DNA from 3 places in the Pseudarthrobacter kochi genome. Region 2 is predicted to be linked to each of the others. Evidence: riboswitches for the same ligand, from Rfam matches in the RefSeq annotation. Region 2 holds a riboswitch; each other region holds the start of a gene.
The links. A riboswitch is a leader RNA that binds a small molecule or an ion and turns the genes downstream of it on or off. The one in region 2 is predicted to bind S-adenosylmethionine.

Region 1 (6,106 bases), on a different contig from region 2:
GGACCACCGCATGGCCACAGCCGGCGCCATCCTGGGCCTGGCTGTCCCCGGCATCGAGGTCGAGGACATTGCGACCACTGCCAAGACCATGCCCGACTTCCCGCAGCTCTGGGAAGCCATGCTGGCGCAGCGAACCCCCGCAGACAAGGACGCCTCCGGTGGCACGCAGCACTGACTCCTGGGACGAATCCGACGTCCGGATCCGCCCCAACAAGAAAGGCACCCGGCCCCGCACCAAGGACCGGCCCGCCTACGAGGACGCCGTCACCGGGCGGATCATCACCGTTGACCGCGGACGCTACACCGCCGTCGTCGCCGAGGGTACCCCCGGGGAACGCAAGATCATCGCCGCCCGCGCCCGGGAACTGCGCCGGAACCCGGTCGTCGCCGGCGACTTCGTCTCCCTTGTCGGGGACGTCAGCGGCGAACCGGACACCCTCGCACGGCTGGTCAGGATCCAGGACCGCAAGACACTGCTGCGGCGCAGCGCCGACGACACCGACCCGATCGAGCGCGCCGTCGTCGCCAATGCCGATACGCTGGTGATCGTGGTGGCGGCCGCGAATCCTGAGCCCCGGACCGGGTTCATCGACCGCGCCCTCGTGGCCGCGTACGACGCCGACATCGAGCCGCTGCTGCTCGTCACCAAGGCCGACGTCAAGGATCCCGCGGAACTCCTTGCCAACTACCAGCACCTTGACTTCCCGGTCATCATCTCCAAAACGGCGGACTCCGCGGCGTCCGGCATCGATGCCCGCTCGGACGACGGGCTTTCGGCCCGGCTGGACAAGGACGCCGTCTCCCAGCTTCGCGCCCATCTCGACGGGAAGGTCACCGTCATGCTGGGCCACTCCGGCGTCGGCAAGTCCACCATGGTCAACGCCCTCACCGGCGCCGAGCGCGCCACCGGCGGCGTCAACGCCGTGACCGGGCGCGGCCGCCACACCTCCTCCTCCGCGCTGGCCCTCAAGGTCAACGATGCACCGGCAGGCAGCTGGATCATCGACACCCCGGGCATCCGCTCCTTCGGCCTGGCCCATGTGGACCCGGACCGGATCCTGCGGTCCTTCCCCGATCTTGAGCCCGGCACCGACGACTGCGAGCGGGGCTGCAAGCACGATTCCAGCGCCGTCAACTGCGGCGTGGACGCCTGGGTGGCCGCCGGCCATGCGGGCGAATCCGGCCCGGCCCGGCTCGCCTCACTCCGCCGCCTGCTCGGAACAGATCCCCGCATGGAAGCCCAGGACGTCAAGGAACTGGGCACCGTCTCCTAGCGGGCTGCGGCGCAGCCTACCGCGCCCCCGCCCGCTTTGGCGGTAGTTTGGAACCATGAGTCAACCCGCTTCGAGCTACAACGATGACCTGCGCCTTGCCCATGTACTGGCAGATTCCGTAGATTCCCAGACCATGAGCCGCTTCAAGGCGCTCGATCTTCGGATTGAGACGAAGCCGGACCTGACACCGGTGACCGACGCCGACAAGTCGGCCGAGGAAGCCATCCGCGGCCAGCTGTCCCGGTCCCGGCCGCGCGACGCCGTGCTCGGCGAGGAGTTCGGCAGCTCCGGCCACGGCTCCCGCCGCTGGATCATCGACCCGATTGACGGGACCAAGAACTTCGTCCGCGGCGTCCCCGTCTGGGCCACGCTGATCGCCCTTGTTGACGAGGGCGAGCCGGTCGTCGGCGTCGTGAGCGCCCCGGCACTGGGCAAACGCTGGTGGGCCGCCAAGGGCGCCGGTGCGTACATGGGCCGGTCGCTGGCGGCCGCCACCCGGCTGAAAGTCTCCAACGTCTCCAAACTCTCGGACGCCTCGCTGTCCTACTCCAGCCTGGGCGGCTGGAAGCAGCGCGGCAACCTCGATGAGTTCCTCGGCCTCACCGAGGAAGTCTGGCGCACCCGCGCCTACGGCGACTTCTGGTCCTACTGCCTTGTGGCCGAAGGCGCCGTCGACATCGCCTGCGAGCCCGAACTGAACCTCTACGACATGGCCGCGCTGGTCCCGATCGTCACGGAGGCGGGCGGACGCTTCACCTCCCTCGAAGGAGCAGACGGCCCGTTCGGCGGCAACGCCCTCGCCACCAACTCCATCCTGCACTCGGAGGTCCTCAAACGCCTCAACCCGGGGCTCGACGACCTCCTGTAGGGAATTCCGGCGTCGTCCTGCAGGTCCGGACGCGTCCCGTAACAAAACACTTCACATTCCTGCCCTGCCTTTTCCGCGGCAGCAGGCATGGCCTACGCTCGAAACAGGTCACGAGTGCCAGCGCGAAACCCCGGTTTGCTGGCCGGCAACCCTCCATTCGCGGTGGGGTGCCCCGGGTGACGACCTGGCCGGTCCGGAACGGACCCGGCAAGCGCGGATCCCCGGTACGTGGGGTCCTTTTCGAGCGAGGTCCCATGACGACTGCCACGATTCCTGCCACCCCCGAACTCCAGTCCGGCGCCGGCCGGACCCGTCCCGAGGCGCGGTTCGCCGCCGCCCGCCGGCCGCTGTCCGCGGTGACCGGAGCGGAGATCCAGGCTCCCCTCATCCAGGGCGGGCACGTCCGCTACGCCAATCTGGATTATGGCGCCTCGGCCCCTGCCCTGTCCGTGGTCTCGGCCTACCTCAACGAGATCCTGCCGTACTACGCCAGCGTCCACCGCGGTGCCGGCTACGCCTCCCAGATCAGCACATCGGTCTACGAGAATGCCCGGACCATTGTCCGCGACTTCGTCGGCGGCCGGCCGGACGATTCGGTGATCTTCACCCGGAACACCACCGACTCCCTTAACCTGCTGGCAGGCTGCCTGCCCGCCGTCGACGGCGTGCACACCGGCGAGGTGCTCTACCTCGACATCGAGCACCACGCCAACCTGCTGCCGTGGCAGCGGGTGCCCCACCGCAGCGTCATCGCCGCGCCGACCCTCGCCGCCACCCTGGAACTGCTCCGCGGGGAACTCGCCCACGGCGGCGTCAGCCTCCTCGCCGTCACCGGCGCCTCCAACGTCACCGGCGAGATCCTGCCGATCCGGGCCCTCGCCGCCCTCGCGCACGACTACGGCGCCCGGATCGTCGTCGACGCCGCCCAGCTGGCGCCGCACCGGCGGATCGACATCGCCGCCGACGACGTCGACTACCTCGCCTTCTCCGGGCACAAGCTTTACGCGCCGTTCGGCGCCGGGGTGCTGATCGGCCGTCCCGACTGGCTCGACGCCGGCACCCCGCACCTGGCCGGCGGCGGAGCCGTGCAGGACGCCCGGATCGACGCTGTCAGCTGGACCACCGGTCCGGCCCGGCATGAAGGCGGCTCCCCCAACGTCCTCGGCGCCGCCACCCTCGCCCGGGCCACCCAGGTCATCGCCGATCTGGATGTGGAGCAGTGGCACGCGCACGAAAACGCCATCCGGTCATTCCTCGTCGAGGGCCTCGCCGGGATCGACGGCGTAAGCGTCCACCAGATCTTCCCGGACAGTGCTTCCTTCGATGCGTCCTTCGACGCAGGATCCGGAGCCGTCGCAGGCACCGGCACGATCGGCGTCGTCAACTTCTCGGTGGAAGGCTACGACGCGGGCCTGGTGGCGGCGTACCTGTCGGCCGAACACGGCATCGGGCTGCGCGACGGCCGCTTCTGCGCGCACCCCCTGCTCCGGCGGCTCGGCATGCCCTCGGGTTCGCTGCGGGCAAGCTTCGGCCTGGGATCCCGGCTGGAGGACGCCGAGCGGCTGCTGGCAGCACTCCAGGAGCTGCGCCGGAACGGCCTCGGCTGGGACTACGTCGTCGACGCCGGCCGCTGGGTGCCCGCCAACGACACCCGCAGCTACCCGCACTGGGCCCCCAACACGCCCGGAACCGCCGGCGCGGCCCCCTGCACCCGGGACTGACTGACAGCGCGGATCCGCCAGCCCTGTGAAAACACGGCCCTGCCGCGTGCGGTAAATTCGATGGGTATCCATCCGGACCTGCCGAAGGAGATCGCACGTGGCAAGCGGCGGACCCAAGCTGCACGGGGGCCCCTTGTTGGGAGGCGGCCCCAAGCTGGATCAGGAGCGGCGCCAGGAGCTGGGCCAGAGCTTCCAGGACGGCGGGGAGCACTACGACCGCGTCCGCCCCGGGTACCCCGGGGATTCGGCCGACTGGCTGATCCCGGCCGGTGCCCGGGACGCCGCGGACCTCGGCGCCGGCACCGGGAAGTTCACTGCCCTGCTGGCCGGGCGCGGCCTGCACACGGTGGCGGTGGACCCGTCCGCCGACATGCTCGGGCAGCTGCGCCGGACGCTTCCGGGCGTCACCGCCGTCGTGGGTACTGCCGAGCAGACGGGGCTTCCCGGCGAAGCGTTCGACGTCGTGACCGTCGCCCAGGCCTGGCACTGGTGCGATCCGCTGCCGGCCAGCACGGAGATCGCCAGGATCCTCCGCCCGCACGGGATGCTGGGGCTGATCTGGAACCAGCTGGACACGTCCGTTCCCTGGGTGCACCGGCTCTCGCGCATTATGCATGCCGGGGATGTGCACAAACCGCACTTCACACCGCCGCTGGGCCCGGAATTCACGGGGCTGGAGAGCCACCTCACGCGCTGGGAAGATCCGGTGCGCACCGCGGACATCATGGAGCTGACGAAGTCCCGCAGCTACTATCTGGCGGCCAGCGAGACGACCCGCGCCAAGGTGCTGGGCAACCTCGACTGGTATCTGCACGAGCATCTGGGCCACCGCCCGGAAGACGTCATCGCGCTCCCCTACCTGACCCAGAGCTGGCGGGCCGTCCGGGCCTGAACCCGACGGGCGGCACTGCACGACCTCCGGGATTGCCCCGGACAGGCGCGCTGGCTTATGGTTTCGGTATGCCTAATAATTATTTGTAGGCACTCGCAAACTCCGGTGCCGGTGCGAACCGCCGCTACCGGCCGCGTCGCCGTCGACGCACCTACCAGGGGAGCCCACCGTGCTGGAAGTGACAGGACCCGAATCTGCGGCGCCGGCGGCGCCCCGCCGGCCGAAACCGGGCCGCCGCGCCATCATCGGCCTGCTGGGCCCGGCCTTCGTCGCCGCGATCGCCTACGTGGACCCCGGCAACGTTGCGGCCAACCTCACGGCCGGCGCCCAGTACGGCTACCTCCTGGTCTGGGTCCTCGTGGCGGCCAACATCATGGCTGTGCTGGTGCAATACCAGTCAGCCAAACTCGGGATCGTCACCGGGAAGAGCCTGCCCGAGATTCTCGGCGAGCGGCTCAAGCCGTTCTGGCGCCGCGCGTTCTGGGTCCAGGCCGAGATCGTGGCCGCTGCCACCGACCTTGCCGAGGTGGTGGGCGGCGCGATCGCGCTCTACCTGCTCTTCGGGTTGCCCCTGCCCCTCGGCGCAGTGATCGTCGGCGGCGTCTCCATGGCCCTGCTCGCCGTACAGGCCCGGAACAAGCAGCGGTCCTTCGAATTCATCATCATGTTCCTGCTGGGCATCATCACGATCGGATTCCTGGCCGGCCTCTTCATCAGTCCGCCGGACCCTGCGGGCGTCGCCGCCGGACTGATCCCAGGCTTCCAGGGTCCGGACACGGTGCTGCTGGCTGCCAGCATGCTCGGCGCCACGGTGATGCCGCACGCCATCTACGTCCACTCGGCCCTGTCCCGGGACCGGCACCGTCCGAACCCGCACCTGCATGTCCCCCCGCAGGCCCTCGCCCGCCTCGTCAAGGCAACCCGCTGGGACGTCGTGGCGGCCCTGGCCATCGCCGGCATCGTGAACATCGGGATGCTGCTGCTGGCCGCATCGACCCTGGGCGGTGAGGAGGGAACGGACACCATCGAAGGCGCCCATGCCGCGATCACCACCAATCTGGGTCCGGTCATCGGTGTCATCTTCGCCGTCGGCCTGCTCGCCTCCGGCCTGGCCTCGACGTCCGTGGGCTGCTATGCCGGGGGATCCATCATGCAGGGGCTGCTCAAAATCCGGATCCCGCTGATGACGCGCCGCGTGGTCACCCTGATCCCGGCCGTTGTGCTGTTGAGCATCGGTTTCGATCCCACCTGGGGCCTGGTCCTCAGCCAGGTTGTCCTGAGCTTCGGTATCCCCTTCGTGCTTGTCCCGCTGGTTGTCCTGACCAGCAACAAGGCCCTGATGGGCCGCTTC
Region 2 (6,106 bases):
ACGGCAGCAGCGGGTACTTGACCCAGCCGACCGCGGGCTGCTCCTGGAGCCATTCGGCCAGCCGCAGCGCGGAGGAGGAGGAGTGGTTCACCCGCAGGGCCATCGTCTCCAGCCCCTTGGTCAGCACCCACGCGTTGAAGGCCGAGAGCGCCGGGCCGGTGTGGCGCATGAGCTGCTTGACCGGTCCCTCGATGAACTCCTTGGCGCCCAGGATCGCGCCGCCGAGCACCCTGCCCTGGCCGTCGATGTGCTTGGTCCCCGAATACACGACCACATCCGCGCCAAGCTCACCGCAGCGCTGCAGCAGGGGAGTGGCAAAGACGTTGTCGACGACGACGGTCGCGCCGGCGGCGTGCGCCAGTTCGCTCACGGCGGCGATGTCCACGATTTCCTGCATCGGGTTCGACGGCGATTCGAAGAAGACCGCCGTCGTCGGCTCCGAGAGCGCAGACCGCCACTGCTCCAGGTCCGGGCCGTCCACGAAAACCGTCTCGACACCCCAGCGGGGGAGGATCTCGTTGAGGATTACGAAGCACGAGCCGAACAGCGACCGGGCCGCGACGATGCGGTCGCCGGCGGCCAGCAGGGCGCCGAGCGCGGTGAAGACCGCGGACATGCCCGAAGCGGTGGCAAAGCAGGCCTCGGTGCCTTCGAGCAGCCGGAGCCGCTCCTGGAAGGTGGCCACCGAGGGGTTGCCGTAGCGGGAGTAAACGAAGCGTTCGTCCTCGCCGGTGAAGGCGCGCTCCGCGGCGGCGGCGGATTCGTAGACGAAGCCGGAGTTCAGGAAGATCGGCTCGGTCGTTTCCTGGAAGCCGGTGCGGTCGAGGCCGCCGCGGACAGCCTGGGTGTCGGCGCTCCAGCCGGCGGCGTCAGGGTTGAAGGTCACTTAGTGCTTTCCAAGGTTGGTGGGCAGGCCGCGGTTCTTCCAGCCGTTCACGGTGCGTTCGCCGTGGCGGTCCGGTTCGCCTTCGAAGCCCTCGAGGACGTTGTAGGAGGTGAAGCCGGCCTCCGTTGCCGCGAGTGCCGCGGCGACGGACCGGGCGCCCGAACGGCACAGGAAGACCAGTTCGGTTCCTCGGCCTTCCGGGGCCTGTTGTTTCAGCTGCAGGTTTAGCTGTTCGATGAACTGCGAATTGGGGATCCCGCCGGCCAGATTCCACTGGATGAAGAGCGGATCGTTCCGTCGTTCGCCCGCGGCCGCGGGGTCGGGGATGCCGATGTGGGCCCATTCGCCCTCGGTGCGGACGTCCACGAGGATGGCGCCGTCCTCGAGCTTGGCCCAGGCCTCCTGCGGGCTGAGGTCTCCGGCGTAGCTCACGCGTGGCCCTCGCCGTCGAACTCGAGATCGTCCACGGCGTTGGCGACTGCGGCATCGGCGCTGGCGATAGCTGCCGGCAGCACCACGGCCTGGGCCACGATGACGCTGCCGCCGTTGAAGGTGGCGGCGGGGCTGCCGTGCAGCACGTAGCCCTCGGCGAGGGCGGCCGAGACGCGCTCGCAGAATGCACGGTCGTCGGGGCCGGTGAACAGGCGGTACGCCAGTTTCTCCTCGGCGGTACCGGGGACTGCGGGGGATGGGGCTGGTGCTGTAGTGGGGACAGCGGGGGCGGACGCGTCAGGCACGACGGATCTCCTTCTCTTTCACGCTTGCAGCTCGAATGGTCGATATGCCGAGTATTCACCTGAGGCACCCCGCCGCGAAAGGGAGGGTTGCCGACCGGCCAGTCAGGGCTTGGCACCGGTTCTCATTACTCACCCAAAAACGTAGCACCTGCGACGCCGGCCCGCGTCGCCGCCATCGTCATGTTTTGTAACGGCGGACCGGGTACCGGCCGCCAGACCTGAGTACCCCGTGCCCGGGCGGCCCTCTCCGGCCTCCGCAATTACGAGTACCCGCTACTCGGGCCTTCCGAGAGACCCCTCGCCTTTACTAAAGGGGCACGTCCAAGAGTGCCCAGAAGGTCTCATGCATCACGAACTCGCCGGGGGGCAATTCCACATGATGTCGATCCACGTTCCGCGCCCGTCCATCATTGGTCGATCCCTGGGGCGGGCATGAAGCCCCGGGTCCTGCTCACCGGCGCCGGCGGTTCCGCGGGCCGGGCCCTCGCAGCCCAGCTCAAATCGCGCGGCATCCCCGTCCTGGGCACTGATATCCGTGAGCTTCCGCCCAAGGCCGGCATCACCGTGGTGCCGGTACCGCCGGCAAGCGACCCGGAGATGGTCTCGGCGCTCCGCCGCCTCGTCACCCGGGAGGGAATCAACGTGGTCATCCCAACCGTGAGCTCGGAACTTCCGCTTCTTGCGGCGTACCGGGCCGCATTCGGCGCCGACGTACGCGTCATCATCGGCGATCCCGGGCCGGTGTCCGTCGCCCATGACAAGCTCTTCACCGCCTGGCAGCTGCAGTCCTCAGGGATACCCGTTCCCCGCTTCGGCGTTCCCAGTGACTTCGCCGACGCGGACGCCGCGATGGCGGCGCTGGGAGGCCCCGTCGTCGTCCGGCCCCGACTCTCCTGCGGGGCGCACGCCGCCGTGGTCATCGACGGAAGCGGGGACGTGGACTGGCACCGGCTGCCGGACGGCCAGATGGTCCAGGAGTTCATCCCCGGTCCGGGGTACCGACCCATGGTCTTCGGTACCCCGGCGCACAACGGAAGCGCGCCGTTCGTCGTCGTCGTGGAAAAGATCGAACTGGACCGCGGCGCGGTTGGCAAGGCAGTGGCGACCCGGCGTGTGGAGGTGGACAAAGACATGGACGTGGGCAACGTGGCCATGGCGGCCGTGCGCTCGCTGGGTCTGACAGGGCCGGTCGACGTCGATGTCCGCCGCCGCGCGGACGGGACCCCGGTCGTCCTCGACATGAACGCCCGTTTCGGCGCGAACAGCTGGCGTGCCCCGGAACTGCTCGACGCGGTGCTGGCGTCCTTCGCGCTGCCGTCCTTCAACCCGGCGTCCTTCAGGGGTGCCGCCCGCGCGTACGCCGGTGCCCTGGTCTGACCCCGCGTTGCCTGTCTGTTGCGGCGGAGCCTACTCGATGGTGGCGTAGAGCGCGTTAAGCTCCGCGGTGAGCTGCCGGCGCAGCTCCGGCGTGCCGATTTCCTTGCCGTCGATGTGGTTGACGGGCGCCAGCAGCCGGATGCTGGAGATCAGCCACACGGCGTCGGCGTCGTACAGGTCGCGGGGCTCCAGCGGGCCGTAGCCCAGCTCCCAGCCGGCCGCCTTCGCCGCCGTGAAAAGGGCCCCCTGTGAGGTGCCCGGCAGGATCCCGCTGTCGAGCTGGGGCGTGATGAGCCGCCGGACGGTGCGGACCCCGCCGGCCCCGTCGTCGGCGGTTTCCAGGTGCGCGAGCAGGACGGTCGACGTCGGACCTTCCAGGACCCGGCCGTCCGCCGAGGTGAAGATGACGTCGTCCGCGCCCTGGGCGTGCGCGTAGCGGAGCGCGGCCATGTTGACGGCGTAGGAGAGTGTCTTGGCGCCCATGAGCAGCCACGGCGCCCGCTCCCCGACTTCGCTGTCGTAGCCGCGGTCCAGCAGGATGACGTCGACCCCGGTCTCGCGCTGGCGCCTCCCGGCGGGTCCGGGGGCGGAGGCCTGGACCCAGCAGGTGGGCCCGGCTGCACCTTCGACGCCGCGGGTCACCAGGAGCTTGACCACGAGCTCGTCGTCATCTGTGGTCCCGGCGCCGGGCACATGGTGGCGCCGGTATTCGCTGATTGCCGTCGCGATGGCCCGGCGCCAGGCGTCCTCGGCCGGGATGTCCAGGTCCAGGAGCCGGGCTGAACCGGCCAGCCGGTTCAGGTGCGCCTGGAGCTTGCGGGGCTGCCCGCCAACGGCCAGCAGCGATTCGAAAACACCGTCGCCGCGGGTGGCGCCCTGGTCCGTCGCCATCAGCTGCGGCTTGGTGGCATCGGCCAGCCGGCCGTCGTCGAACGCGGGATCGAGGAAGACCAGCACCGGGGCAGGGGCGGGGGCGGCGGCAGGAGAAGTCATGGCTTCAGCTTAGTGCTGCGGGGAACGGGATAGGATTTGACGATTGCCCGTTCCGGAACTGTTCCGCGGGTCTGGAGCTTGAGGGGTTCGCCTGTGCTGTGGCCATTTTCGCTGGCGGAAACGCTGCCGTCCTGGGTGATCCTGATTCTGACTGTGGTGGACCTGGCCATCCGGGTGCTGGCCCTCGGCATCATCCCCGGAAACCGCCGCCCCACGACGGCCATGGCCTGGCTCCTGATCATCTTCTTCGTCCCGGCCGTGGGCCTGGTCCTCTTCCTGCTCTTCGGCAACTTCAGGCTCTCCCGCAAACGCCGGGCGCAGCAGGACGCCGTGAACACCCGGGTACGCGCGGGCACCTCGGAACTGGCGATGCTGGAAAGCACCTACGAAGGCCCGGACTGGGTGCTGTCCGCGGCGGAACTGAACAAGACCCTGGGCTCGCTGCCGATGGTGGACGGCAACCACGTGGAACTCCTGCCCGGCTACCCGGACTCGATCAAGGCGATGGCTGCCGCCGTCCGCGAGGCAGAGTCCTTCGTCAATGCCGAGTTCTACATCCTGAGCTCGGATCACATCACGGATGACCTGCTGACCGCGATGGAGGAAGCCGCCGAACGCGGCGTCGAGGTCCGCCTCCTGTTCGACCACCTGGGGACCCTGCGCATCAAGGGCTACCGCAAGCTGATCGCCCGGCTCAGGGCCAGCAAGATCCGCTGGCGGCCCATGCTGCCGCTGAATCCGCTGCAGGGACAGTGGCGCCGGCCGGACCTGCGCAACCACCGCAAGATCATGGTGATCGACGGCGAAGTCGCGTTCACCGGTTCGCAGAACCTGATCGAGCCCTCCTACAACAACCCGCGGCACCGCAAGATCGGCCGTGAGTGGGTCGAGCTGATGGCCTGCCTGCGCGGGCCGATCGTCACCACCCTCAACGTGGTCTTTGCCACCGACTGGCTCGGCGAGACAGACGAGTCCCTCGAGGACCAGCTCGCGCACCGGCCCGAACTGCACGCCGGCAACATCACGGCCCAGGTGGTGCCCAGCGGCCCCGGCTTCATCACCGAAAACAACCTGAGGCTCTTCAACACGCTGATCTACTCCGCGCAGCGCAAGCTCTCGATCTGCAGCCCGTACTTCGTCCCGGATGATTCGCTCCTGTACGCGGTGACGACGGCGGCGCAGCGCGGCGTCGACGTCGAACTGTTCGTTTCGGAAAAGGGCGACCAGTTCCTGGTCCACCACGCCCAGCAGTCCTACTACGAGGCGCTGCTCGAGGCCGGGGTGCGGATCTACCTGTACAAGGCCCCGTTCGTGCTGCACGCCAAGCACTTCACGATCGATAACGAGGTTGCCGTGCTGGGCTCCAGCAACATGGACATGCGCTCCTTCTCGCTGAACCTCGAGGTCTCAGTGATGCTCCTGGGCGAGGACATCGTGCGGCGGATCAGCGCCGTGGAGGACGCCTACCGGGACATTTCGCGTGAACTGACGCTCGAGGACTGGATGAAGCGGCCCATTGGTGTCAAATACGTGGACAACGTCGCGCGGCTGACGTCCACCCTGCAGTAGGCCGCCCTGCGGCACGACTGCGGCACGCCGGCATGGGGCGGCGTCCGGCCCGGGCGTCAGCCGGCCGGGAACTCCGCGCCCAGCGCGGAGAGGACACCGAAGGCCTTGGTCCGGATCTCCTCGTACTCCTCCTGCGGCGAGGAATCCGCCGTAATCGCGCCGCCGACGCCGAGGCTCAGCCCGGTGCCGGCCCCGGCCTGGTCCGTGAGGACGAGGGTCCGGATCGCGACGGCCAGGTCGGTGGCGCCACTGAGCGAGAAATAGCCGATCGCCCCGGAGTACACACCCCGCGGTGCGCCCTCGAGCCGGTCCAGGATCGCCATGGTGCTGACCTTGGGGGCGCCGGTCATGGAACCTGCCGGGAAACAGGCCGCGACGGCCTCGGCCCGGGGCATGCCGGGCCTGAGCCGGGCATCGATGGTGCTCACCATCTGGTGGACCGTGGCATAGCTTTCGATCGCGCAGAGCCGGCTGACCGACACCGAGCCAGGCACGGCGAAATGGCTCAGATCGTTGCGCAGCAGGTCCACGATCATGATGTTTT
Region 3 (6,106 bases), on a different contig from region 2:
TCTCCGAACCCTACAGCAGACCGCTAATGGACCCCGCGTTGGGTGTTAAAAGATTTCGGCCGCCATCGGTGGGTGACGTCATTGGCACCCGCTGATGGCGGCCGAAGTGTGGGGCGGTAAGGAACTCAGATGGTGACGGCTCCGGAAGCTGTCTCGAAGGTGACGGAGAGGATGCCGGGTGTCCCGCGGGGAGCGAGCCAGTTCACGGCCACGTCCTCCAGCGGCTTCTCCACCGGAACACCGAGCCATTCGGTGACGCGCTCCGCCGAGCCGACGATCGTGAGCGCGGACATCTTGACGTTGCTCTCGTAGGCCTTGGACGGGTGGAGTTCCGGATCGCCCTCCCACTTGAGCATGTAGGGGACCTGGGGATCGGCGATGAGTCCGAGGATGCCGATCTGCTTCCAGACCAGTTCGCGGCCGTCCGGGAACTTGCGGTTGCCGTTGACGGCAGCCCGTCCCAGCCGCTCCTCGAACGGGGCGAGGTCGTCAACTTCGACGCACCAGCCCATCCAGCCGCCGCCTGCTTCGGAGCGGGCACGGACGGCCTGGCCGAAGGGGGCCTTGTCGGAGGCCGGGTGGTTCAGGACCTCCACGACTTCAACGTATTTGTGTCCCGCGAGCGGGATAATCATGTTGCGGGTCCCGAATCGGGGGTGTACTCCGCCCTTCACGGCTTCCACGCCGAGGGCAGACGCAATTCGTTCGGTGGTGGCAGCGAGGCCATCTTGTTCACAGGCGTAAGAGACGTGATCCATGCGCATGCCCTCATCTTGGCACTTTGTGATGCGGCTCTCAGCTTAGGATCTCCTAACCGTGATGGGATGTCCTCCCGTGGGCTGTCCGGCCCGGCATTTCTCCGCGTCAACGCCGGGATCTGAAGGCCGTGGCCGGGTACGCCGGCCGGGCAACTTCATGTTCGTCACAAAGCTATCCACAGCCCGGAACCGCTTCCTAGACTGGGGTCAGGTCATGAGTGCCAGCGCACAGCCCCGGCTTGCTGGCCGGCAACCCTCGTTTCGCGGTGGGGTGCCCCGGGTGAAGACCTGGCCGTCCGGCACCCGCCGGAGGGCAAGCGCGGCGCCAGTGTTGACCCGGGCCCAGGGGCTCTGGTGCTTCCTGTGCCCGGTCCCCTAAGGAGTGTCCCGATGTCCAGTGCCTGGTCCTTCGAAACCCGTCAGATCCACGCCGGCCAGGAGCCGGACAGCGCCACCGGTGCCCGGTCGCTGCCGATCTACCAGACGACGTCGTTCGTCTTCCCCAGCGCCGAAAGCGCCGCCAACCGCTTCGCCCTGGCCGAACGGGCTCCCATCTACACCCGGATCGGCAACCCCACCCAGGACGCTGTGGAGCAGCGGGTGGCCAGCCTGGAAGGCGGACTGGCGGCGCTGCTGCTGAGCTCCGGACAGGCCGCGGAGACCTTAGCGATCCTGAACGTCGCGGAGGCTGGCGACCATGTGGTGGCCAGCCCCAGCCTGTACGGCGGCACCTACAACCTGCTGGCGCACACGCTGAAGAAGTTCGGCATCTCCGTGACCTTCGTGCCGGACCCGGACAACCTGGCGCAGTGGCGGGATGCCGTTCAGCCCAATACCAAACTGTTCTTTGGCGAAGTCGTCTCCAACCCCCGCCAGGACGTGCTGGACATCGAGGGCATCTCGCAGGTGGCCCACGAGGCAGGCGTGCCGCTGATCGTGGACAACACCCTCTCCACACCGTTCCTCATCCGCCCGATCGAGTGGGGCGCAGACATCGTGGTGCACTCCGCGACCAAGTACCTCGGCGGACATGGCACGGCCATCGCCGGCGTGATCGTGGATTCCGGCAACTTCGACTTCGGCAAGGACCCGGAGCGCTTCCCCGGCTTCAACACACCGGACCCCACGTACAACGGACTGGTCTACGCCCGGGACCTGGGTGCGGACGGTGCCCTCGGCGCCAACCTGTCCTACATCCTCAAGGCGCGGGTCCAGCTGCTGCGCGACCTCGGTTCGGCGGTGTCCCCGTTCAACGCCTTCCTCATCGCCCAGGGCATCGAGACCCTGAGCCTGCGCATGGAGCGGCACGTCGCCAACGCCGTCAAGGTGGCCGAATGGCTCGAGGCCAGGGACGACGTCGAATCCGTCGCCTACGCCGGGCTGCCCTCCAGCCCCTGGTACGAGCGCGGCCGCAAGTACGGTCCGAAGGGGACCGGCGCCGTCGTTTCCTTCAACCTCGCCGGGGGAGCGGAGGCCGGCAAACGCTTTGTGGACGCCCTCGAACTGCACTCACACGTGGCCAACATCGGGGACGTGCGCTCGCTGGTCATCCACCCGGCGTCGACCACCCACAGCCAGCTCTCGCCGGAACAGCAGACGGTTGCCGGCGTGAACCCCGGCCTCGTGCGGCTCTCCGTGGGCCTGGAGCACATCGACGACATCCTCGCCGACCTGGACGCCGGATTCCGCGCAGCCAAGACCGCCTGATCACCGCCAGGGCCCGGGCGTCCCTGCCGTGTGGCGCGGGCGCCGGGGCTCCGGGTTCTCGCAGGTGACGACGCCGGGAGTCATACGGGCGTCACAATCTTCGCCACCGGGCCGCCGCATTTCGTAGACTCAGTGGAGGTCATGAGTGCCAGCGACAGCCCCGGCTTGCTGGCCGGCAACCCTCCTTTTGCGGCGGGGTGCCCCGGGTGAAGACTTGGCCCGCCGGTCAGCTGACGGCGGGCAAGCGCGAAGTGAGGTCCCACATGAGCATTGCCGCCACCCGCCAGGGTGCACCTGTAAGCAAGGCCCCCCAATCCCCGGTCCCGGGTCGCAGTGTCCCTGACACGTCTGTTGCTGGCGCGCCCGTTGCTGACGCAGTCCTCGACGGAACGGTCCAGTACCTCCGGATCGGGGATCTGGAGCTCGAATCCGGCGCCCGGCTGCCGGACGTCACCCTCGGCTACGAGACGTGGGGGACCCTGAACCCGGAACGCTCCAATGCCGTGCTGATCGAGCACGCGCTGACGGGTGACACCCACGTCACGCGGGGCGCCAGCGAGGAACCGGGCTGGTGGGAGCAGCTCGCCGGCCCCGGCGCCCCCGTGGACACGGACAAGTACTTCGTTGTCTCCATCAACATCCTCGGCGGCTGCTACGGCTCCACCGGGCCCTCGTCGGCGGCGCCCGACGGGAAGCCGTGGGGCTCGCGGTTCCCGCTCGTGACGCTGCGGGACACCACCGAGGCCGAGGCCAGGCTGGCGGACGCCCTGGGCATCCGGAGCTGGTACGCCGTGCTGGGCGGCTCCCTGGGTGGGGCGCGTGCCCTGGAGTGGGCCGTCAGTCACCCGGAACGGGTCCAGCGCTGCGGCGTCATTTCGGTCGGGGCCAGCAGCACCGCAGAACAGATTGCCTTCGCCCAGGCGCAGACGCTCGCCATCCGGCAGGACCCCAACTTCAACGGCGGGGACTACTACGGCGGGCCCGAACCGGAAGCGGGCCTGGCGCTGGCCCGGCGGATCGCGCACATCACCTACCGCTCGGCCGCGGAGCTGGATGGACGCTTCGGCCGGAACGCCCAGGACGCGGAGGCTCCGCTGGAAGCCGGATCCCTCGCCGGGCGGGGGCGCTACCAGGTGGAGAGCTACCTCGACCACCAGGGCAACAAACTGGTCCGCCGCTTCGATGCGAACAGCTACATTGCCATCACCGAGGCACTCATGAGCCATGACATCAGCCGGGGCCGCGGCGCCCTCACGGAAGCACTGGCACCCGCCACCGCGGAGTTCCTGGTGGCGGCCGTCGACTCGGACCGGCTGTACTTCCCGGCCCAGTCCCAGGCGCTCGCCGACGCCCTGCCGGGCGACGTTACCGTGCACACCATCGAGGCACCGATCGGACACGACGGCTTCCTCACTGAGATCGGCCAGCTCAACGACCAGCTCCGACAGTACTTCTTCGGCTAGTCCTTCGACTAAAAACCGCGTCCGGTGTGCATTTTTGCAGATGCGCTCTGCACTAATGGCCGTTGAGGCCCGGGCCGGAAGCGACCATACTCGTGGGGAATGGCGCCGCGTGTCTCACATCACAAGCGCCCTCCTCCCAATGGTCCACGAGGCGTCGACGACGACGCCAAAGGAGTCGAAATGAGCACGGAAAACGCGGCCGCAAGGCGCGCAGAAGAGACCGACGTCAAGACGTCCGGCCTCAAAAAAGTAGTAACGGCCTCCATGGCCGGAACCGTCGTCGAGTGGTACGAGTTCTTCCTCTACGCCTCCGCGGCCACCCTTGTCTTCGGCAAGACGTTCTTCCCCAACTCCGGCACGGAACTGGACGGCATCATTGCAGCCTTCCTCACCTACGCTGTCGGCTTCGTCGCCCGCCCCATCGGCGGCATCGTCTTCGGACACTTCGGCGACAAGTTCGGCCGCAAGCAGCTCCTCCAGCTCAGCATCATCCTGGTCGGCGTCTCCACCTTCCTGATGGGCTGCCTGCCGACCTTCCAGCAGATCGGCTACTGGGCTCCGGCCCTCCTCGTGTTCCTGCGCTTCGCCCAGGGCTTCGCCGTCGGCGGTGAATGGGGCGGCGCTGTCCTCCTCGTGGCCGAGCACAGCCCGAGCAAGTCCCGCGGTTTCTGGTCTGCGTGGCCGCAGTCGGCCGTCCCGCTGGGCAACCTGCTGGCCACGGCCGTGCTGTTCACCTTGTCCTCTGTGCTGTCCTCCGCCGACTTCCTCAGCTGGGGCTGGCGCGTGGCCTTCTGGCTCTCCGCTGTGATCGTGCTGGTGGGCTACTACATCCGGACCAAGGTCACGGACGCCCCCATCTTCCTGGAGGCCCAGAAGGAAGTCACCGTCGAGAAGAAGGGCTACGGCGTCGGCGAAGTGTTCCGCCGCTACCCGCGTGGCGTCTTCACCGCGATGGGCCTGCGCTTCGCGGAGAACATCCTCTACTACCTCGTGGTCACGTTCTCCATCACGTACCTGAAGGTCATCGTGCAGACGGACACCGCCCGCATCCTCCTCCTGCTGCTGGTGGCGCACGCAATCCACTTCGCCGTGATCCCCATGGTCGGCAAGCTCTCCGACAACCTCGGCCGCAAGCCGGTCTACATGGCCGGTGCTGTCCTTGGCGGCACCTGGGGCTTCTTCGCCTTCCCGATGATGGACACCAAGAACGACCTCGTCATCCTCGCGGCGATCACCATCGGTCTGCTGTTCCACTCGCTTATGTACGCCGGCCAGCCGGCCATCATGGCCGAGATGTTCCCGACCCGGATGCGCTACTCCGGCGTCTCGCTGGGCTACCAGGTCACCTCGATCGTGGCCGGTTCGATGGCCCCGATCATCGCCGTCGCCCTGCTGAGCCAGTTCAAGTCCTCCGTCCCGGTGGCCATCTACCTGCTCGGCGCCTGCCTGGTCACCATGGTGGCGGTGTACTTCCTCAAGGAAACCCGCGGAGTATCACTGCACGACGTCGACGCCGCCGATGCCCAGGGCACTGCAGACCTGCTCGCCGCAGGCAAGAAGTAGCAGGCATGAAGTAACAGCCAAAAAAGAACGGCCCGGGTCCCCGCAATGCGGGCGGCCCGGGCCGTTCGTTTTGGGTTCAGGTGGCGCCCTGATGTGTGCCCGTTCGCCGTCCGGGGCGCCTTTGAGCACGATTCCGGCCCTTGGGTCCACTGTCCGCGGCGTGTCCGTGTCAAAGTGCCCCCGGACCGCTTCTCGCTGCAGCTCGTTCAGCCTGCCAGGACCGCCTGGCGGTCGGAGATCTCGGTCCGGACCGCTTCAAGCACCGCCTGCACCGGGGCCGAGCGCAACGATTCCGAACGGGCCACCGCCCAGATCGGAAGCTGCCGCTGGAAGTCGTCCGGCAAAACAGGCAGGAAGCTGGGGTCGCCGACCGCCAGGAAGTTGGGCAGCAGGCCGATCCCGGCGCCCCGGCGCACCGCCTCCAGCTGGGCAAAGATGCTGGTGGCCTGGAAGCTGGAGCGCGGGACGGGAAGCTGCGTGGAACGGTGGCCGAGCTCGGCCACCTGCAGGGCCGACTCGACGTAGGAGACAAAACCGTGCTGCCGGACGTCGTCAAGCGTTACCGGCAGGCCATGTTCCCGGGCGTACTGCGGGCTGGCATAGAGCCGGAGGAAG

Region 1: another riboswitch for S-adenosylmethionine. It lies ahead of ACZY0Y_RS12970 (aminotransferase class V-fold PLP-dependent enzyme); the one in region 2 lies ahead of ACZY0Y_RS12730 (DUF1737 domain-containing protein).
Region 3: another riboswitch for S-adenosylmethionine. It lies ahead of ACZY0Y_RS03145 (bifunctional o-acetylhomoserine/o-acetylserine sulfhydrylase); the one in region 2 lies ahead of ACZY0Y_RS12730 (DUF1737 domain-containing protein).

What each region holds. Positions count from the first base shown of each region.
Region 1 covers NZ_JBVAYV010000025.1:30,247-36,352, reverse strand. The annotation lists gene aroA (3-phosphoshikimate 1-carboxyvinyltransferase) at 1-175, shown strand, start outside; gene rsgA (ribosome small subunit-dependent GTPase A) at 159-1,274, shown strand; gene hisN (histidinol-phosphatase) at 1,330-2,142, shown strand; SAM riboswitch class IV at 2,249-2,362, shown strand; gene ACZY0Y_RS12970 (aminotransferase class V-fold PLP-dependent enzyme) at 2,397-3,863, shown strand; gene ACZY0Y_RS12965 (class I SAM-dependent methyltransferase) at 3,997-4,755, shown strand; gene ACZY0Y_RS12960 (Nramp family divalent metal transporter) at 4,925-6,106, shown strand, end outside.
Region 2 covers NZ_JBVAYV010000024.1:48,308-54,413, forward strand. The annotation lists gene ACZY0Y_RS12720 (O-succinylhomoserine sulfhydrylase) at 1-886, opposite strand, end outside; gene ACZY0Y_RS12725 (rhodanese-like domain-containing protein) at 887-1,318, opposite strand; gene ACZY0Y_RS12730 (DUF1737 domain-containing protein) at 1,315-1,623, opposite strand; SAM riboswitch class IV at 1,639-1,753, opposite strand; gene ACZY0Y_RS12735 (ATP-grasp domain-containing protein) at 2,056-3,000, shown strand; gene ACZY0Y_RS12740 (aminodeoxychorismate lyase) at 3,031-3,993, opposite strand; gene cls (cardiolipin synthase) at 4,087-5,562, shown strand; gene pabB (aminodeoxychorismate synthase component I) at 5,619-6,106, opposite strand, start outside.
Region 3 covers NZ_JBVAYV010000003.1:201,490-207,595, reverse strand. The annotation lists gene ACZY0Y_RS03150 (VOC family protein) at 126-764, opposite strand; SAM riboswitch class IV at 969-1,084, shown strand; gene ACZY0Y_RS03145 (bifunctional o-acetylhomoserine/o-acetylserine sulfhydrylase) at 1,149-2,465, shown strand; SAM riboswitch class IV at 2,603-2,718, shown strand; gene metX (homoserine O-acetyltransferase MetX) at 2,729-3,928, shown strand; gene ACZY0Y_RS03135 (MFS transporter) at 4,109-5,491, shown strand; gene ACZY0Y_RS03130 (LysR family transcriptional regulator) at 5,698-6,106, opposite strand, start outside.